DNA from 3 places in the Streptomyces sp. CB09001 genome. Region 1 is predicted to be linked to each of the others. Evidence: riboswitches for the same ligand, from Rfam matches in the RefSeq annotation. Region 1 holds a riboswitch; each other region holds the start of a gene.
What was found. Region 1 has a riboswitch for thiamine pyrophosphate ahead of thiC (phosphomethylpyrimidine synthase ThiC). Riboswitches for the same ligand answer to the same signal wherever they lie in the genome.
Positions count from the first base shown of each region.

Region 2: it holds a riboswitch for thiamine pyrophosphate, as region 1 does, so the genes downstream of both, C4J65_RS25165 (thiamine ABC transporter substrate-binding protein) here and thiC (phosphomethylpyrimidine synthase ThiC) in region 1, are expected to answer to the same signal.
Region 3: it holds a riboswitch for thiamine pyrophosphate, as region 1 does, so the genes downstream of both, thiO (glycine oxidase ThiO) here and thiC (phosphomethylpyrimidine synthase ThiC) in region 1, are expected to answer to the same signal.

Region 1 is NZ_CP026730.1:3,627,852-3,633,611, forward strand. It holds gene C4J65_RS16695 (DUF5326 family protein) at 1-193, shown strand, start outside; gene C4J65_RS16700 (IclR family transcriptional regulator C-terminal domain-containing protein) at 512-1,237, shown strand; gene C4J65_RS16705 (SsgA family sporulation/cell division regulator) at 1,338-1,775, shown strand; gene C4J65_RS16710 (YibE/F family protein) at 1,824-3,359, opposite strand; TPP riboswitch at 3,431-3,620, shown strand; gene thiC (phosphomethylpyrimidine synthase ThiC) at 3,613-5,451, shown strand; gene C4J65_RS16720 (VWA domain-containing protein) at 5,532-5,760, shown strand, end outside.
Region 2 is NZ_CP026730.1:5,365,657-5,371,416, forward strand. It holds gene pyrH (UMP kinase) at 1-340, shown strand, start outside; gene frr (ribosome recycling factor) at 519-1,076, shown strand; gene C4J65_RS25155 (phosphatidate cytidylyltransferase) at 1,076-2,254, shown strand; gene C4J65_RS36155 (hypothetical protein) at 2,343-2,519, shown strand; gene rlmN (23S rRNA (adenine(2503)-C(2))-methyltransferase RlmN) at 2,563-3,669, shown strand; TPP riboswitch at 3,729-3,834, shown strand; gene C4J65_RS25165 (thiamine ABC transporter substrate-binding protein) at 3,989-5,038, shown strand; gene C4J65_RS25170 (iron ABC transporter permease) at 5,119-5,760, shown strand, end outside.
Region 3 is NZ_CP026730.1:1,578,063-1,583,822, reverse strand. It holds gene C4J65_RS07425 (thiazole synthase) at 1-676, opposite strand, end outside; gene thiS (sulfur carrier protein ThiS) at 679-879, opposite strand; gene thiO (glycine oxidase ThiO) at 876-2,093, opposite strand; TPP riboswitch at 2,091-2,202, opposite strand; gene C4J65_RS07410 (hypothetical protein) at 2,255-2,641, shown strand; gene C4J65_RS07405 (FAD-dependent oxidoreductase) at 2,638-3,918, shown strand; gene C4J65_RS07400 (Rv2175c family DNA-binding protein) at 3,960-4,325, shown strand; gene thiE (thiamine phosphate synthase) at 4,464-5,150, shown strand; gene metF (methylenetetrahydrofolate reductase [NAD(P)H]) at 5,334-5,760, shown strand, end outside.

The DNA of each region.
Region 1 (5,760 bases):
ACTGCCGTGGTGGGTGAAGTGGATCGCGGTGCCGGTCATCGCCCTGGTCGTGTTCGGCGGGCTGATCGCCAGCGTGGTCGGGTTCGTGGTCGGACTGCTGTTCAAGCTGCTGGTCTTCGTCGCGCTCGTCGGCGGACTGATCTACGTCGTACGCAAGTTCATGTCGAGCTCGTCGTCGCGCAGCGACTGGTGAGAGAGGTGGGACACCGGTGGCGGTAACAGGAACCACCGGTTCCCTCGGGCGAGGGAAGTTTCCCGGACGGGGCGTCGGTGAGCGGTGACCGACGGTTAGAGTCCGGAACTCCACGCGGGGGTGACTCCGCGAACGGCGTACACCCCCACTCGTGTTCCCCGCACGGGCTGCCACCTCGCGTTCCGGGAGTGACCCTTGGCCACGGCTGACACCGCATTCGCTCAGCTGCACGCCCCTCCCGTGCAGCCCTGCTCGACGCCTCGGACACCCCCCGCGCCGGCCTCCGCCGACCCGCCGTCCGCCACTCTGATCGGCTCCGTGCAGCGGGCGATGCGCCTGCTCGAGCGCGTCGCGGAGCACGAGTACGGAGCCCCCGCCAAACAGCTGGCCCGCGAGACGGGGCTGGCCTTGCCCACGGCGTACCACCTGCTGCGCACCCTGGTGCACGAGGGCTATCTGCGCCGGGAGAAGGGACTGTTCTTCCTCGGTGAGGCCGCCGAGCGGCTGAGCAGCAGCGGGGCCGAGCAGAAACGTCGCAGCACGGTGGTGGACACCATGGCGCGCTGGCGCGACGCGATCGGCGTTCCCGTGTACTACGCCATGTACCGGGACGGCGAGATCGAGGTCATGTGCGTCTCCGACACCCCGGGCAATCCGGCGGTCGAGGAGTGGGCGGACTTCCGGGAGACGGGACACGCACACGCCATCGGACAGTGCCTGCTGTCCCAGCTGGACGAGGACGCGCGCCGCGACCACCTGCACCGCTACCCGGTGCAGCCCCTCACTCCGTACACGGTGCGTGACGGCCACAGTCTCCTGAAGCGACTGGAACGCATGCGCCGGATGACGCCGGTGACCGAGCGCCAGGAGTACGCGCTGGGGACGGTCTGCGCGGCGATCCCGATCACCGTCGGCACCACGGCCGCCACGATGGCCATCTCACTGCCCCTCCATCAGGCGGACCGTTTGCTCCCCGCGGCTCAGCGGCTGCAGAACGAGGTGGGGAGGCGTCTGGGGTCCCTCGCGCTCTCTATCAGTATCTGAAAACTCACTCCTTGTGATCTGGTGTGTACGTTGAGCAAGATGCCACCAGTGTTAGAGGTTTGATTCCCGGACAGTCGACGGCGAATGACGGGGTAGGCGAATGGGCGAGTCCGTACAGGCAGAGGTCATGATGAGCTTTCTCGTGTCCGAGGAGCTCTCTTTCCGCATCCCGGTGGAACTGCGCTACGAGACCCGGGATCCCTATGCCGTACGCCTGACCTTCCATCTGCCCGGAGACGCGCCGGTGACCTGGGCCTTCGGCCGGGAGCTGCTGGTCGACGGGGTGGGCCGGCCCTGCGGCGACGGTGACGTACGCATCGCACCGGTGGAGCCCGAGCCGCTGGCCGAGGTGCTGATCCGCCTTCAGGTCGGCAGCGACCAGGCACTGTTCCGTTCCTCCGCCGCGCCCCTGGTGGCCTTCCTCGACCGCACCGACAAGCTGGTGCCGCTGGGCCAGGAGGGTGCGCTCGCCGACTTCGACAGCCACCTCGACGAGGCCCTGGACCGCATCCTGGCGGAGGAACAGAGCGCGGGCTGAACCGTTCCGGCAGCCAGGCGGTGGTGGCGTAACGCTTCGCCGGACGCGTCAGCGCTTGCGGCGACGGCCCCGCCCGCCACGGGCCGGGGCACTGGCCCCGCCACCCGCCGTCGCCGCCCGGGCCGGTCGTTCGGCCGGCCGGTCCGCCGACACGACCAGGGCGGCCAGGGCCGTGGTGACCGGCACGGAGGCCACCAGCCCGATCGAGCCGACCAGCGTCCGCACGATCTCCTCCGCGACCAGCTCGCTGTTGGCGACGGTCCCGACACCGCTCTGCGCGATCGAGAACAGCAGCAGCAGGGGCAGCGCCGCGCCCGCGTAGGCGAGGACGAGCGTGTTCACGACCGAGGCGATGTGGTCGCGGCCGATGCGGATGCCCGCGCGGTACAGACCGCGCCAGCCCATCGTCGGGTTGGCCTCGTGCAGTTCCCACACCGCCGAGGTCTGGGTGACCGTCACGTCGTCGAGGACACCGAGCGAACCGATGATGACCCCGGCGAGCAGCAGACCACTCATGTCGATGGACGGGTACAGGCCGTGGATGAGGCCGGTGTTGTCGTCCGTGTTGCCGGTGAGCGCGGCCCAGCCGATGAAGAGCGACCCGAGCACGCCGATCAGCAGCAGCGAGATCAGGGTGCCGAGCACCGCCACGGAGGTGCGGGCCGACAGTCCGTGGCACAGGTACAACGCGATCAGCATGATGGCGCTGGACCCGATCACCGCCACGACCAGGGGGTTCGAGCCCTGCAGGATGGCGGGCAGGATGAAGAAGTTCAGCAGCAGGAAGCTGATGGCCAGCGAAACCAGCGCCATGAGTCCGCGCAGTCGTCCGACGACCACGACGGCGAGGGCGAAGATGCCGGCGAGCAGGGCCAGGGGGAGCCTGCGGTTGATGTCGGTCACCGAGTACTGCAGGTCCTTCGGCGCGGAGGGCTCGTAGGCGACCACCACCTCCTGCCCCTCGTGCAACTGCCGTGACTGGTCCGGCTGCACGATCTCGTCGAACGTGCGGCCCTTGTCGTCGCCGGTGTCGACGCGGATGGTCGCCCGTTTGCAGTCGCCCTTCGCCTGCTGCACCGCGGAGGAACCCTCGGCGGTGGATGTGTCGCCGGTCGGGACACCGCCCGAGGCGTTGACGGACTGGCAGCTCAGTTCGACCACCTTGGTGACCGTGGCCTGCTGCGTCTGCCGGTCGAAGCCGACGCCGGTGCGCTCGTGCGGCGGTGCGCCGCCCGGCCACAGCACCGCCAACCCGACCAGTACGGCCGCGGTGAAGGGGATCAGGATCGCGGCGATGACCTTCCGCAGATGCCGGGAGACGGGAGCCGCCGGTCCGTGCCCGTGCGAGTGCCCGTGCCCGCCGCCGTGTCCGTCGCCCGCGCCGTGCCCGCCGCCCGCGCCGTGTCCACCGCCCGCGCCGTGTCCATGGTCCGCATCGTGCCCGTAACCCGCCTCATGTCTGCCGGCGTTCACGTCGTCAGCGACGCCGGGGACGTGGCCGGCTGCCCGGCCGTCGCCCTCTTCGGCGTTCGGTCCCCGGCGGGGCCGGCGCGGCGGGAAGGAGGGATGCTGCGGTGTGGTCACCGCCCGATCATCGCAAGAACGAGGGGGGCCCTCTGTTCACCGCGCCCGAATGGGGGCTAGCGTGGAGGCACCTTTGTACACGCGGGAGCTCGGAGCACCGGGCTGAGAGGGCGCTGACCTCCGTTCCAGCGATGTTTCACGGGAAACGTCACCGAAGTCGAGTGACGTATCCCACGAAGCGTCGACAGACGGAAGCCGCTGCGTCGACCGCCGAACCTGTTACCGGGTAATGCCGGCGTAGGGAGTAGGTCTCATGACCATCAAGGACGCACGCACGCCTGCCTCCGCACAGAGCACCGCACAGCACTCGACGCAGGACTCCACGCAGGACTCCGCACAGGAGGACACCGCGGAGACCACGGAGGCCGGAAAGTCCATCGGCTGGCACAAGGCGTACGTCGAGGGATCGCGCCCCGATCTGCGGGTGCCGGTCCGTCAGGTGCACCTCACCAACGGGCAGTCGGTCACGCTGTACGACACCTCGGGCCCGTACACGGATCCACTCGTCGACACCGATGTCCGCAGGGGACTGGCGCCACTGCGGGAGAACTGGATCATCGCTCGCGGCGACACCGAGGAGTACGCGGGCCGTCCCGTCCGTCCCGAGGACGACGGACTCAAGCACACCTCGCCGCGCGGCGGCCTGCGCAACCTCGATGCCGTCTTCCCCGGACGCCCGCGCCAGCCGCGCCGGGGCCGGGACGGCAGCGCGGTCACGCAGCTCGCCTACGCGCGACGGGGCGAGATCACGCCGGAGATGGAGTACGTGGCCGTCCGGGAGAACGTCTCCCCGGAGGTGGTCCGCGAGGAGATCGCCGCGGGACGTGCCGTGCTGCCCGCCAACGTCAACCACCCCGAGATCGAGCCGATGATCATCGGCAAGCGGTTCCTGGTGAAGGTCAACGCCAACATCGGCAACTCGGCCGTGACGTCCTCCATCGAGGAGGAGGTGGACAAGATGACCTGGGCGACCCGGTGGGGTGCGGACACGGTCATGGACCTCTCCACCGGCCGCAACATCCACACCACCCGCGAGTGGGTCCTGCGCAACTCCCCCGTTCCCATCGGAACCGTGCCGCTCTACCAGGCCCTGGAGAAGGTCGACGGCCGTGCCGAGGAGCTGACCTGGGAGATCTACAAGGACACCGTCATCGAACAGGCCGAGCAGGGTGTGGACTACATGACGGTCCACGCGGGCGTGCGCCTGCCGTACGTCCCCCTGACCGCGAACCGCAAGACCGGCATCGTCTCGCGCGGCGGATCGATCATGGCGGCGTGGTGCCTGGCGCACCACAAGGAGTCGTTCCTCTACGAGAACTTCGAGGAACTCTGCGAGATCCTCGCCGCCTACGACGTCACCTACTCCCTCGGCGACGGTCTGCGTCCGGGGTCGATCGCGGACGCCAACGACGAGGCGCAGTTCGCCGAGTTGCGCACGCTCGGGGAACTCAACCGGATCGCCAAGCGTTGCAACGTACAGACCATGATCGAGGGCCCGGGACATGTCCCGATGCACAAGATCAAGGAGAACATCGACCTTCAGCAGGAGATCTGCGATGAAGCTCCGTTCTATACGCTCGGCCCGCTGACGACGGACGTCGCGCCGGCGTACGACCACATCACCTCCGGCATCGGTGCCGCGATGATCGCCTGGTGGGGCACGGCCATGCTCTGCTACGTCACGCCCAAGGAACACCTGGGCCTGCCCAACCGTGACGACGTCAAGACCGGCGTCATCACCTACAAGATCGCCGCCCATGCCGCCGACCTCGCCAAGGGTCACCCAGGTGCACAGGAGTGGGACGACGCGCTGTCGGACGCCCGGTTCGAGTTCCGGTGGGAGGACCAGTTCAACCTGGCCCTCGACCCGGACACGGCCCGGGAGTTCCACGACGAGACACTGCCGGCCGAGCCCGCCAAGACCGCTCACTTCTGTTCCATGTGCGGGCCCAAGTTCTGCTCGATGAAGATCTCGCAGGACATTCGCCGGGAGCACGGGGGCAGCAAGGGCGAGATCGAGGAGGGCATGGCGCAGAAGTCGAAGGAGTTCGCGGCGGCGGGCAACCGCGTGTACCTGCCGATCGCGGACTGAGTGCACCCGCGTGGGGAGGGGGACAGGCCGCAGGGTCGGCCCTCTCCCCGCGGAGGGGCCCTGCTCGGCAGACTGGGCGCATGACAGCCACCTCCCTGAGCAAGGGTGCCAACGTCGCCGTCGACTCCCCCGCGGTGCGCGCCGAACTCGTGTGGTCCCCGGGACCGGGCGTCCCCGAGGTCGACGCCTCCGCCCTGCTGCTCACCTCGGCCGGACGGGTGCGGGACGACGGTGACTTCGTCTTCTACAACCAACCCCGTCACACGTCCGGCGCGGTGGGCCACCTGGGCAAGCGGGTCGGCCCCGGCA
Region 2 (5,760 bases), 1.7 Mb from region 1:
CGCCGGCATGGGCATGCCCTACTTCTCCACCGACACCACCGCCGCCCAGCGCGCCCTCGAGATCGACGCCGAGGCCCTGCTCATGGGCAAGAACGGCGTGGACGGGGTCTACGACTCCGACCCCAAGACCAACCCGGACGCCGTGAAGTTCGACGCGCTCGGCTACGGCGAGGTCATCACCCGCGACCTGAAGGTCGCCGACGCCACGGCCGTCACGCTCTGCCGCGACAACAGCCTCCCGATCGTGGTCTTCGAGCTGCTGAAGGAGGGCAATATCGCCCGCGCCGTCAAGGGTGAGAAGATCGGCACGCTTGTGGGTGACCAGGGCAGCCGGGACTGACCGGAGAACACCCCCCGTCCGCCGACGCCACCTGTCCGGGGGACGGACGGGACGGGGCCGGACCGGGGGATGGACAATGTCCCGCCGGTCGGGAACCGTGCAGGAAGAACGCGACGCAGCCGGCCGCCGCCCGCAGGGAACCGCAGCCGGGCCTACTCAAGACACGCAGGAGCAAGTGGTGATCGAAGAGACCCTCCTCGAGGCCGAGGAGAAGATGGAGAAGGCCGTCGTGGTCGCCAAGGAGGACTTCGCCGCGATCCGCACCGGCCGTGCGCACCCGGCGATGTTCAACAAGATCGTGGCCGACTACTACGGCGCGCCGACGCCGATCAACCAGCTGGCCTCGTTCTCCGTGCCCGAGCCGCGCATGGCCGTGGTGACCCCCTTCGACAAGACGGCCCTGCGCAACATCGAGCAGGCGATCCGTGACTCCGACCTGGGCGTCAACCCGAGCAACGACGGCAACATCATCCGGGTGGTGTTCCCCGAGCTGACCGAGGAGCGCCGCCGCGAGTACATCAAGGTCGCCAAGAGCAAGGGCGAGGACGCCAAGGTCTCGATCCGCTCCGTGCGCCGCAAGGCCAAGGACGCCATCGACAAGATGGTCAAGGACGGCGAGGTCGGCGAGGACGAGGGCCGCCGGGCGGAGAAGGAGCTCGACGACACCACCGCCAAGTACGTCGCACAGGTGGACGAGCTCCTGAAGCACAAGGAAGCGGAGCTGCTCGAGGTCTGATGAACGACTCTTCCTGGGGAGCGCCGCCACAAGCCGGGTACTGGGGGCCGTCCGACCAGGGACCCGTCCAGGGCGCCGGCCCGGCGGGTCCCGCGTACGATGCGCACTACGCGCAGCAGACTCGCCCCATGCCCATCGTGCCCGACGTACCCGAACACGGCGGAGACCAGGACGACGACCAGGGGACCGCTCGGCTGAGCGGTCCCTTGTTCCGGGACGAGCCGCTTCACGACCAGCCCGTTCGCGACGAGCCGTACCGCGACCAGAACCCGTCGGCGCAGCCGTATGCGGCGGTGCCGCAGAATCCGGAGCCCATGCCCGACGCCCCGCAGCCGGCGCAGTCCCAGCCGTCGCCGCAGAAGAAGAGCGCGGGGCGTGACCTGGGTGCGGCGATAGGGGTCGGCGTCGGCCTCGGCGTGGTGATCGTCGCGTCGCTGTTCGTCGTCAAGGCGGTCTTCGTCGGTGTGATCGCGGTCGCCGTCGTGGTGGGTCTGTGGGAGCTGACCAAGCGGCTGGAGGAGCGCAAGGGCATCAAGGCGCCCCTCGTACCGCTCGCGATCGGCGGCGCCGCGATGGTGGTCGCCGGCTACGCGCGCGGCGCCGAGGGCGCGTGGGTCGCCATGGCCCTCACCGCGCTCGCGGTCCTGGTCTGGCGGATGACGGAGCCGCCGGAGGGTTACCTCAAGGACGTCACGGCGGGCCTCTTCGCCGCGTTCTACGTGCCGTTCCTGGCCACGTTCGTCGCCATGATGCTGGCGGCGGACGACGGCGCCTGGCGCGTCCTGGTCTTCCTGATACTGACGGTCGTCAGCGACACCGGGGCCTACGCCGTCGGATGGCGCTTCGGCAGGAAGAAGCTCGCCCCGCGCATCAGCCCCGGCAAGACCCGCGAGGGCCTGCTGGGAGCGGTCGCGTTCGCCATGGCGGCGGGTGCGCTGTGCATGCAGTTCCTGATCGACGACGGCGCCTGGTGGCAGGGCCTGCTGCTCGGCCTCGTGGTCGCCGTCAGCGCCACGCTGGGCGACCTCGGCGAGTCCATGATCAAGCGGGACCTCGGCATCAAGGACATGGGCACCCTCCTGCCGGGCCACGGCGGCATCATGGACCGCCTGGACTCGCTGCTGCCGACGGCACCGGTGGTGTGGCTGCTGCTGGTGATCTTCGTGGGGTCGGGGTGACCGACACGACTTCGGTGAACGGCCTCCGCCTGCACAGGCGGGGGCCGTTCCCATGTGGCCCTGCCCAGTGATCGTCTAAAGTTCCGCCATGGCGCAGGCGAGGCGGGGCGACGACGGCAGATACCACGGCGATCTGCCCTGCGTGTGGTGCCGGGCCCTCCTCGACCAGAAGGGCCGGCGCAGGGTGCGCCGCTACTGCGGTCCGTGGCACCGCACAAAGCAGTACGTCACCACGGTCGTCGCCTTGGTCGCGGGCCTGTTCTGAGCCGCTCGGGTCACCCTTGTCGATCTGCGACACTGGTACAGCCATGCCTAAGCCCGGAGAACTCACATTCGTCGCGCCGCGCGGAGTCAAGAAGCCGCCGCGGCACCTTGCCGACCTCACGCCTGCCGAGCGCAAGGAGGCTGTCGCCGCGATCGGTGAGAAGCCGTTCCGTGCGAAGCAGCTCTCGCAGCACTACTTCGCGCGGTACGCGCACGCCCCCGAGCAGTGGACCGACATCCCCGCCGGTTCGCGCGAGGGGCTGCGGGAAGCGTTGCTGCCCGAGCTGATGACGGTCGTGCGGCACCTGTCGACCGACCAGGGGACCACGCGCAAGACGCTGTGGAAGCTGTTCGACGGGACGCTCGTCGAGTCGGTGCTCATGCGCTACCCGGACCGGGTGACCATGTGCATCAGCTCCCAGGCGGGCTGCGGGATGAACTGCCCGTTCTGCGCCACCGGCCAGGCCGGCCTGGACCGCAACCTGTCGACCGCCGAGATCGTGCACCAGATCGTGGACGGCATGCGGGCGCTCAGGGACGGCGAGGTCCCGGGAGGCCCCGCGCGGCTCAGCAACATCGTGTTCATGGGCATGGGCGAGCCCCTCGCCAACTACAACCGGGTCGTGGGCGCCATCCGCCGGCTCACCGACCCCGAGCCCGACGGGCTGGGGCTCTCCCAGCGCGGCATCACCGTCTCCACGGTCGGTCTCGTCCCCGCGATCCACCGCTTCACCGGCGAGGGCTTCAAGTGCCGGCTCGCCATCTCGCTGCACGCCCCCGACGACGAGCTGCGCGACACCCTCGTCCCCGTCAACACGCGGTGGAAGGTGCGCGAGGTGCTGGACGCCGGGTTCGAGTACGCGGCGAAGTCCGGGCGCCGGCTGTCCATCGAGTACGCCCTGATCCGCGACATCAACGACCAGGCCTGGCGCGGCGACCGGCTCGGGCGGCTGCTCAAGGGCAGGCCCGTGCACGTCAACCTGATCCCGCTCAACCCGACGCCCGGCTCCAAGTGGACCGCGTCCCGGCCCGAGGACGAGAAGGCGTTCGTGGAGGCCATCGCGGCGCACGGTGTGCCGGTGACGATCCGGGACACCCGTGGGCAGGAGATCGACGGGGCGTGTGGTCAGCTCGCCGCGAGCGAGCGGTAACCTGACCGGCGGGAGTATCAGTAGTACATCCAGTACATCGTCAAAGCCATCACATCTTCATATTCCGACAGGGGAGCGCCACAGCGCTGAGAGTGCGGCACCGGCCGCAGACCCTCCGAACCTGGCCCAGGTCATTCTGGGTAGGGAGATCGGTCACCACTCGAGCTGTTGCGCCCTGCCCGGGACCCTCGCCAGGGGTTCCGGGCGGGGCCGCGTCTTCTCCTGGTCACCCAGGAGGAATTCAGTGAGCATCACCAAGAAGGGCGTCACCAAGAAGGGCGTCACCAAGAAGGTCAGTGTCCTGGCCGTCGGGCTCGGCATGGTCGGCACGCTGGCCGCCTGCGGGTCCTCGTCCGACGACGGCGGCGACGGCAGCGGCTCCGGCGGCTCCAAGACCGTGACCCTGGTCAGCCACGACTCGTGGGCCGCGTCCAAGGACGTGATCGCCGCCTTCGAGAAGAACTCCGGCTACAAGGTCAAGGTCCTGGAGGACGGCGACGCCGGACAGGCCGTCAACAAGGCCATCCTCACCAAGGACAACCCGCAGGGCGACGTCTTCTTCGGCGTCGACAACACCCTGCTCTCCCGCGCCCTCGACAACGGCCTGTTCCAGCCGTACGAGGCCAAGGGCTCCGACCTCGTCCTGCCCGAGTACCGGGCCGACCGGGACAAGCACCGGGTCACGCCCGTCGACACCGGCGACATCTGCGTCAACTACGACAAGGCGTACTTCGCCGAGCACGGGCTGACCCCGCCCAAGACCCTCGACGACCTGGTCAAGCCCGAGTACAAGGACCTGCTCGTCACCGAGAACGCGGGCAGCTCCTCGCCCGGCCTCGGCTTCCTGCTCGGCACCGCCGCCAAGTACGGCGACGCGGGCTGGGAGGGCTACTGGAAGAAGCTCAAGTCGAACGGCGTCAAGGTCGTCGACAGCTGGGAGCAGGCGTACAACGAGGAGTTCTCCGGCTCGGCCGGCGGCAAGAAGGCCAAGGGCGACCGTCCGCTCGTCGTGTCCTACGCCTCCTCCCCGCCCGTCGAGGTCGTCTACGCCGACCCGCAGCCGGCCACCGCCCCCACGGGCGTCGCCGACGGCACCTGCTTCCGGCAGGTCGAGTACGCGGGTCTGCTCAGCAACGCGAAGAACCCCGAGGGCGGCAAGGCGCTCCTGGACTTCCTGCTGAGCGAGTCCTTCCAGGAGGACATGCCGCTGAACATGTTTGTCTACCCGGTGCGGGAGGGCGCGCAGGTCCCCGAGGTGTTCTCGAAGTTCGGGCCGCAGGCGAAGGACCCGCAGACCCTCGACCCGGTGAAGATCGCCGACAACCGCGACCAGTGGGTCAAGTCGTGGACCTCGCTCGTACTGAAGTAGGGCACGAAGGGACGCAGCCGGTGAAGCAGGCGGTGCGGCCGGCGCGGACCGCGCGCGGGAGCGTGGCTCGGCTCGGCCTCATGGCCCTGCCCGTCGCGTTCTTCGCGGTCTTCTTCGCCTACCCCGTCGCCGCCATCGTCGCGCGCGGCCTCGAGGTCGACGGGGTCTGGCAGCTCGGTCGGATCGGGGACGTGCTCGCACAGTCCGACGTGCGGCACGTGCTGTGGTTCACCACCTGGCAGGCGCTGGCGTCCACCGGTCTCACGCTGCTGGTCGCGCTGCCCGGCGCGTACGTCTTCGCCCGCTTCGACTTCCCCGGCAAGCAGGTCCTGCGGGCCGTGGTGACCGTGCCGTTCGTGCTGCCGACGGTCGTCGTCGGTACGGCGTTCCTGGCGCTGGTCGGGCGCGGCGGGCTGCTCGACGAGCTGTGGGGTATGCGCCTGGACACCACGGTGTGGGCGATCCTGCTCGCGCACGTCTTCTTCAACTACGCCGTGGTCGTCCGCACCGTCGGCGGACTGTGGTCGCAGCTCGACCCGCGGCAGGAGGAGGCCGCGCGGATGCTCGGCGCCTCCCGGCTGCGGGCCTGGCGGCAGGTCACGCTGCCCGCGCTGGCGCCCGCCGTGGCCGCCGCCGCGCTGATGGTCTTCCTGTTCACGTTCACCTCCTTCGGTGTCGTCCAGATCCTCGGCGGACCCACCTTCTCCACCCTGGAGGTGGAG
Region 3 (5,760 bases), 2.0 Mb from region 1:
CGGAGCGCATCGCGGAGGCCATCAGCACCGGCTCCTGCGCCCGCGTCACCGCCGAGGCCAGCATCACACCCGCGCACCCCAGCTCCATCGCCAGCGCCACGTCCGAGGCCGTACCGGCCCCGGCGTCCAGGATCACCGGCACGCGCGCGTGCTCCACGATCAGCTGGAAGTTGTGCGGGTTGCGGATCCCGAGCCCGGACCCGATCGGCGAGCCCAGTGGCATGATCGCCGCGCACCCGGCGTCCTCCAGCTTCCGCGCGAGCACCGGGTCGTCGTTGGTGTACGGCAGTACGGTGAACCCGTCGTCGACCAGCGTCTCCGCCGCGTCCAGCAGCTCGACCGGGTCCGGCAGCAGGGTGCGCTCGTCGGCGACGACCTCCAGCTTGACCAGGTCCGTGCCGAGCGCCTCGCGCGCCAGGCGGGCGGTGAGTACCGCCTCCCCGGCGGTGAAGCAGCCTGCCGTGTTCGGCAGCACCCGGATGCCGAGCCGCTCCAGCACGGACAGCACCGAGCCGTGCACCGAGGCGTTCACCCGGCGCATCGCGACGGTCGTCAGTTCCGTCCCGGAGGCCACCAGCGCGCGCTCCAGCACGTCCAGGCTGGGCGCCCCGCCCGTACCCATGATCAGGCGGGACGCGTACGTCGTGCCGCCGAGGACGAAGGGATCGTCGGCCATGGTCAGCCTCCTTGGACGGCGGTGAGGATCTCGACACGGTCGCCGTCGGCCAGGGCGGTGGCGGACCACACCGCGCGCGGGACCACGGTCTCGTTCAGGGCGGCGGCCACTCCGGACGGGGCCGCGGTGAGCGTGCCCACCAGCGCGTCCAGGGCGGTGCCGGGAGCCACCTCGCGCGGCTCGCCGTTGACGGAGATGTTCATGCGGGCTGCTCCGAGAGTGCGGGGGCGGCACTGAAGCGCCGCGGGCTGAAGGGACGGGCCTCCTCCGGCAGCTCCCCGCCGGTCAGGGCGTCCGCCATGACGTCGCCGGTGACGGGGGTGAGCAGGACGCCGTTGCGGTGGTGACCGGTGGCCAGCAGCAGGCCGTCCAGCGCGGTCGGGCCGAGCAGCGGCGCGTTGTCCGGGGAACCTGGGCGCAGACCCGCGCGGGTCTCCGTCAGGGGCAGCTCCGTGATGCCGGGGACCAGCTCGTGCGCGTCGCGCAGCAGCTCGTAGACACCGCCCGCGGTGACCGTCGTGTCCCAGCCCAGCTCCTCGCTGGTGGCGCCGACGACCAGTTCGCCGCTCTCCCGGGGCACCAGGTAGACGTGGTTGCCGCGCACCACGGCGCGCACGGTCCGGTTCAGCAGCGGCCCGGGCGTCCGCGGCATGGTCAGCCGCAGTACCTGCCCCTTCACCGGCCGCACCGGCGGCAGTACGGCCTCCGGCACGCCGTCGAGCCGCCCGCTCAGGCTGCCCCCGGCCAGCACCACCTGCCCGGCCTCCAGGGCGGTGCCGTCGGCGGTGACGACGCCCGTGGCCCGCTCCCCGCGTCCGACGGTGAGCCGCTCGGCCCACACCCGGTGGAAGACCACGCCCGCGTGTTCACAGGCGGCCACCAGCGCGTGGGCGAGGCGGCGGGGGTCGATCTGGTGGTCGCCGTCCACCCGGAGCCCCCCGCGCACGCCCGGCGCGAGCATCGGCTCCAGACGTCGGCACTCGCGCCCCGACAGCCACTCGGACTCCAGGCCGGAGCGCTGCTGGAGCGCGTGCAGTTCGCGCAGGTGGGCGCGGTCGTCGGCGTCCAGCGCGACGGCGAGGGTGCCGCAGCGCCGGTAGCCGAGGTCGTGACCGGTCAGCTCGGTCAGCTCGGCCGCGAACTCCGGGTAGCGGCGGGCCGAGGCGAGGTTCAGCGCGAGCAGCGTCTCCTCGCCGTAGTGCAGCTCCGTGACGGCGGCCAGCATCCCGGCCGCCACCTGGGCCGCCCCGCCGCCGGGCTCGGGATCCACGAGCGCGGTGACCAGCCCGCGCCGCGCGGCCCGCCAGGCGGTGACGAGGCCGATGATGCCGCCGCCGACGACGAGCACGTCGGGTGTGCGAGGCGTACGAGGCGTGTGCGGAGGTGTGTGTGATGGAGACGACAACGGAGACGACATGGGCGTCCAGCCCCTCCCTTCGCCGGCATGACCCGGATCAGGTTCGTACGGTCGGAGGCCGCCAGCCTCCCTCTCAGCCCGGTGCGTCCGGGCTCCCGCGAGTGCCTTACGTTGGCCACCCTAGCCCGCAGCGCAACGCACGTGTAAGGGAGCCTCCACCCGTGGCGCGTTCACTCGACGGTCTCGTCCTCGCCCCCGTCGCCGACCAGGCGCCCGGCCAGGTGGGCACCCGGACCCGGTTCACCTACCACGAGCAGGACGGCGCCGTGTGGGCCGAGTACGAGGGGGGTGACGTCGTCCGCGGGCGGCTGGTGGGCACCCGGGAGGGCGACCGCCTCGACTTCCGGTACGTGCAGCTCAAGACCGACGGCAGCACGTCGTCGGGGCACTGCGTCTCCACCGTCGTCGAACTGCCGGACGGGCGCGTGCGACTGGACGAGACCTGGGAGTGGGAGTCGCAGCCGGGCAGCGGGACCAGCGTGGTGGAGCAGCTCACCGCGCACGGGCACCGACCGGCGAAACGCCGGGTGTCTATGGTGATCAGGTGAGCGAGCAGACGCGGGAACGGGGACAGGGACCGGCGGCGGACGCGGAGCGCCGCGCGGTCGTGGTGGGCGCCGGGATGGCGGGCGTACAAACCGCGGTCGCCCTGCGGGAACAGGGCTTCGCCGGCCCGGTGACCCTGATCGGTGCGGAGCCGCACCAGCCGTACGACCGTCCCCCGCTGTCCAAGGCCGTCCTGCTCGGCACCGCGGAGGGCTCCGCCTTCGACGTCGACTTCGAGGCGCTCGGCATCACCCTGCGGCTGGGCTGCGAGGCCCTGGGCGTCCGCCCCGCGGAGCACGTCCTGGACACCTCCGAGGGGCCCGTGCCGTACGACGTCCTCGTCCTTGCGACCGGCGCCGAACCGGTCCGGCTCCCCGGCGCCGAGGGCGTGCCCGGCGTGCACCTGCTGCGCACCCTGGACGACGCGGAACGGCTGCGGCCGGTGCTCGCCCGGCAGCATGACGTCGTGGTCGTCGGCGCGGGCTGGATCGGCGCCGAGTTCGCCACCGCCGCGCGCGAGGCGGGCTGCGCGGTGACCGTGGTGGAGGCCGCCGACCGGCCGCTGGCCGACGCGCTGCCCGCCGAGGTCGCCGCGCCGATGACCGGCTGGTACGCGGACGCCGGGGCGGAACTGCGCACCCGCGCGCGCGTGGCGCGCGTCGAGTCCGGCGGCCCCGGCGAGTCCGGCCGGGTCGTGCTCGACGACGGAACCCGGCTGACCGCCGACGCGGTCGTCGTCGGCATCGGCGCCCGCCCGGCCACCGGCTGGCTCGCCGCGTCCGGCATCGCCCTCGGTGCGCACGGCGAGGTCCTGGCCGACGACCGCCTGCGCACCTCCGCGCCGGACGTCCACGCGGTCGGCGACTGCGCCTCCTTCCCCTCCGCCCGCTACGGCGAGCGGCTGCTGGTGCACCACTGGGACAACGCCCTCCAGGGCCCGCGCGCGGTCGCCGCCGACATCGTCGGCTCCCCGGGCGGCGAGGCCCCGGCGGCCTACGATCCGGTGCCCTACTTCTGGTCCGAGCAGTTCGGCCGCTTCGTCCAGTACGCCGGTCACCACACCGCCGCCGACACCACCGTGTGGCGCGGCGACCCCGCGAGCCCGGCGTGGACGGTCTGCTGGCTGCGCGAGGGCCGCCTGGTCGCCCTGCTCGCGGTGGGCCGCCCCCGCGACCTGGCGCAGGGCAGGCGCCTGATCCAGGCGGGTACGCCGATGGACCCGGACCTGCTGGCCGACCCGGCGAAGCCGCTGAAGGCGGCGACGGCGGCCACGGCGTAGCCAGGTTTCCGACTGTCAGTGCCAGGTGGCAGGCTGGAGGCGTGACCGAGATTGACGCAAAGACCGATGCTCTCGTGCCCGCCTGGCTCACCGTTCCCGACATCGCCGAGATGCTCGGCGTCGAGGTGACCCGGGTACGCCAGCTGATCAAGGAGGGCCAGCTCATCGCCGTACGCCGCGGTGAGAACCGCGCGCTGCACATCCCCGCGGCCTTCATCGACGAGGACAAGGTCGTCAAGGGCCTGGTCGGGACCCTGACGCTGCTGCGGGACGACGGCTTCACGGCCGAGGAGATGCTGGAGTGGCTCTTCACGCCCGACCCGAGCCTGCCGGGCACCCCCGCCCAGGCGCTCAGTGAGAATCGCGGTACGGAGGTGAAGCGCCGCGCCCAGGCGCTCGCCGTCTGACCCCATCACCGATCCGGCACCACCGATCCGCCACACCGCCCGGCGTGCGGGCCACGCACGCCGGGCGCCGTGCCCGTACGCCACCATCGCGGGGCCCGTCGTGGGCCCACGCCACCGAACGACCCGGGGGACACCCGCATGCCCGACACCGCCCCGACCGCCGCCCGCGCCCGGCTCGCCGACGCCCGGCTCGCCGACGCCCGGCTCTACCTGTGCACGGACGCCCGCCGGAGCCAGGGCGACCTGCCCGAGTTCCTGGACGCCGTACTCGCCGGCGGCGTGGACATCGTGCAGCTGCGGGACAAGGGAATGGAGGCGGCGGAGGAACTGGAGCACCTGGCGGTCCTCGCCGACGCCTGCGCCCGCCACGGCAAGCTCCTCGCGGTCAACGACCGCGCGGACGTCGCCCACGCCGCCCGCGCCGACGTGCTCCACCTCGGCCAGGGCGACCTGCCGGTGCCCGCCGCCCGCGCGATCCTCGGCGACGACGTGCTGATCGGCCGTTCCACGCACGCCGAGTCCGAGGCCGCCGCCGCCGCGGCCCAGGAGGGCGTGGACTACTTCTGCACCGGTCCGTGCTGGCCGACCCCCACCAAGCCCGGCCGCCACGCACCCGGCCTCGACCTGGTCCGCCGCACGGCCGCGCTGGGCACCGACCGCCCCTGGTTCGCGATCGGCGGCATCGACCTCGGCAACCTGGACGAGGTGCTGGAGGCGGGCGCCCGGCGCGTGGTCGTCGTGCGTGCGATCACCGCCGCCGAGGACCCGGGCGCGGCGGCGGCCGAGTTCGCCGAGCGCCTGCGGCAGGCCCCGGCACACGGGTAGCCGCACGTCGCCGCAGGAAGTCGCCCCCAGGCGGGCAGTCGGGCAGGCGGGCAGGCGGGCAGTCGGGCAGGCGGGCAGGCGGGCAGGCGGGCAGGTGTCCAAAGGGTGGACAACAACTCGACAATGTGGACAAAAGTCCCGCATCCGGTTGGGTGACCGCCGCACCCTGGCTAACCTGCCCATATGGCCCTCGGAACCGCAAGCACGAGGACGGATCGCGCCCGCACGGTGCGTGACATCCTCGCCACCGGCAAGACGACGTACTCGTTCGAGTTCTCGGCGCCGAAGACGCCCAAGGGCGAGAAGAACCTCTGGAGCGCCCTGCGGCGGGTCGAGGCCGTGGCCCCGGACTTCGTCTCCGTGACCTACGGCGCCGGCGGCTCCACGCGCGCGGGCACGGTCCGTGAGACCCAGCAGATCGTCGCCGACACCACGCTGACCCCGGTGGCCCACCTGACCGCCGTCGACCACTCCGTCGCCGAGCTGCGCAACATCATCGGCCAGTACGCCGACGCCGGGATCCGCAACATGCTGGCCGTGCGCGGCGATCCGCCCGGCGACCCGAACGCCGACTGGGTCGCGCACCCCGAGGGCCTGACGTACGCGGCCG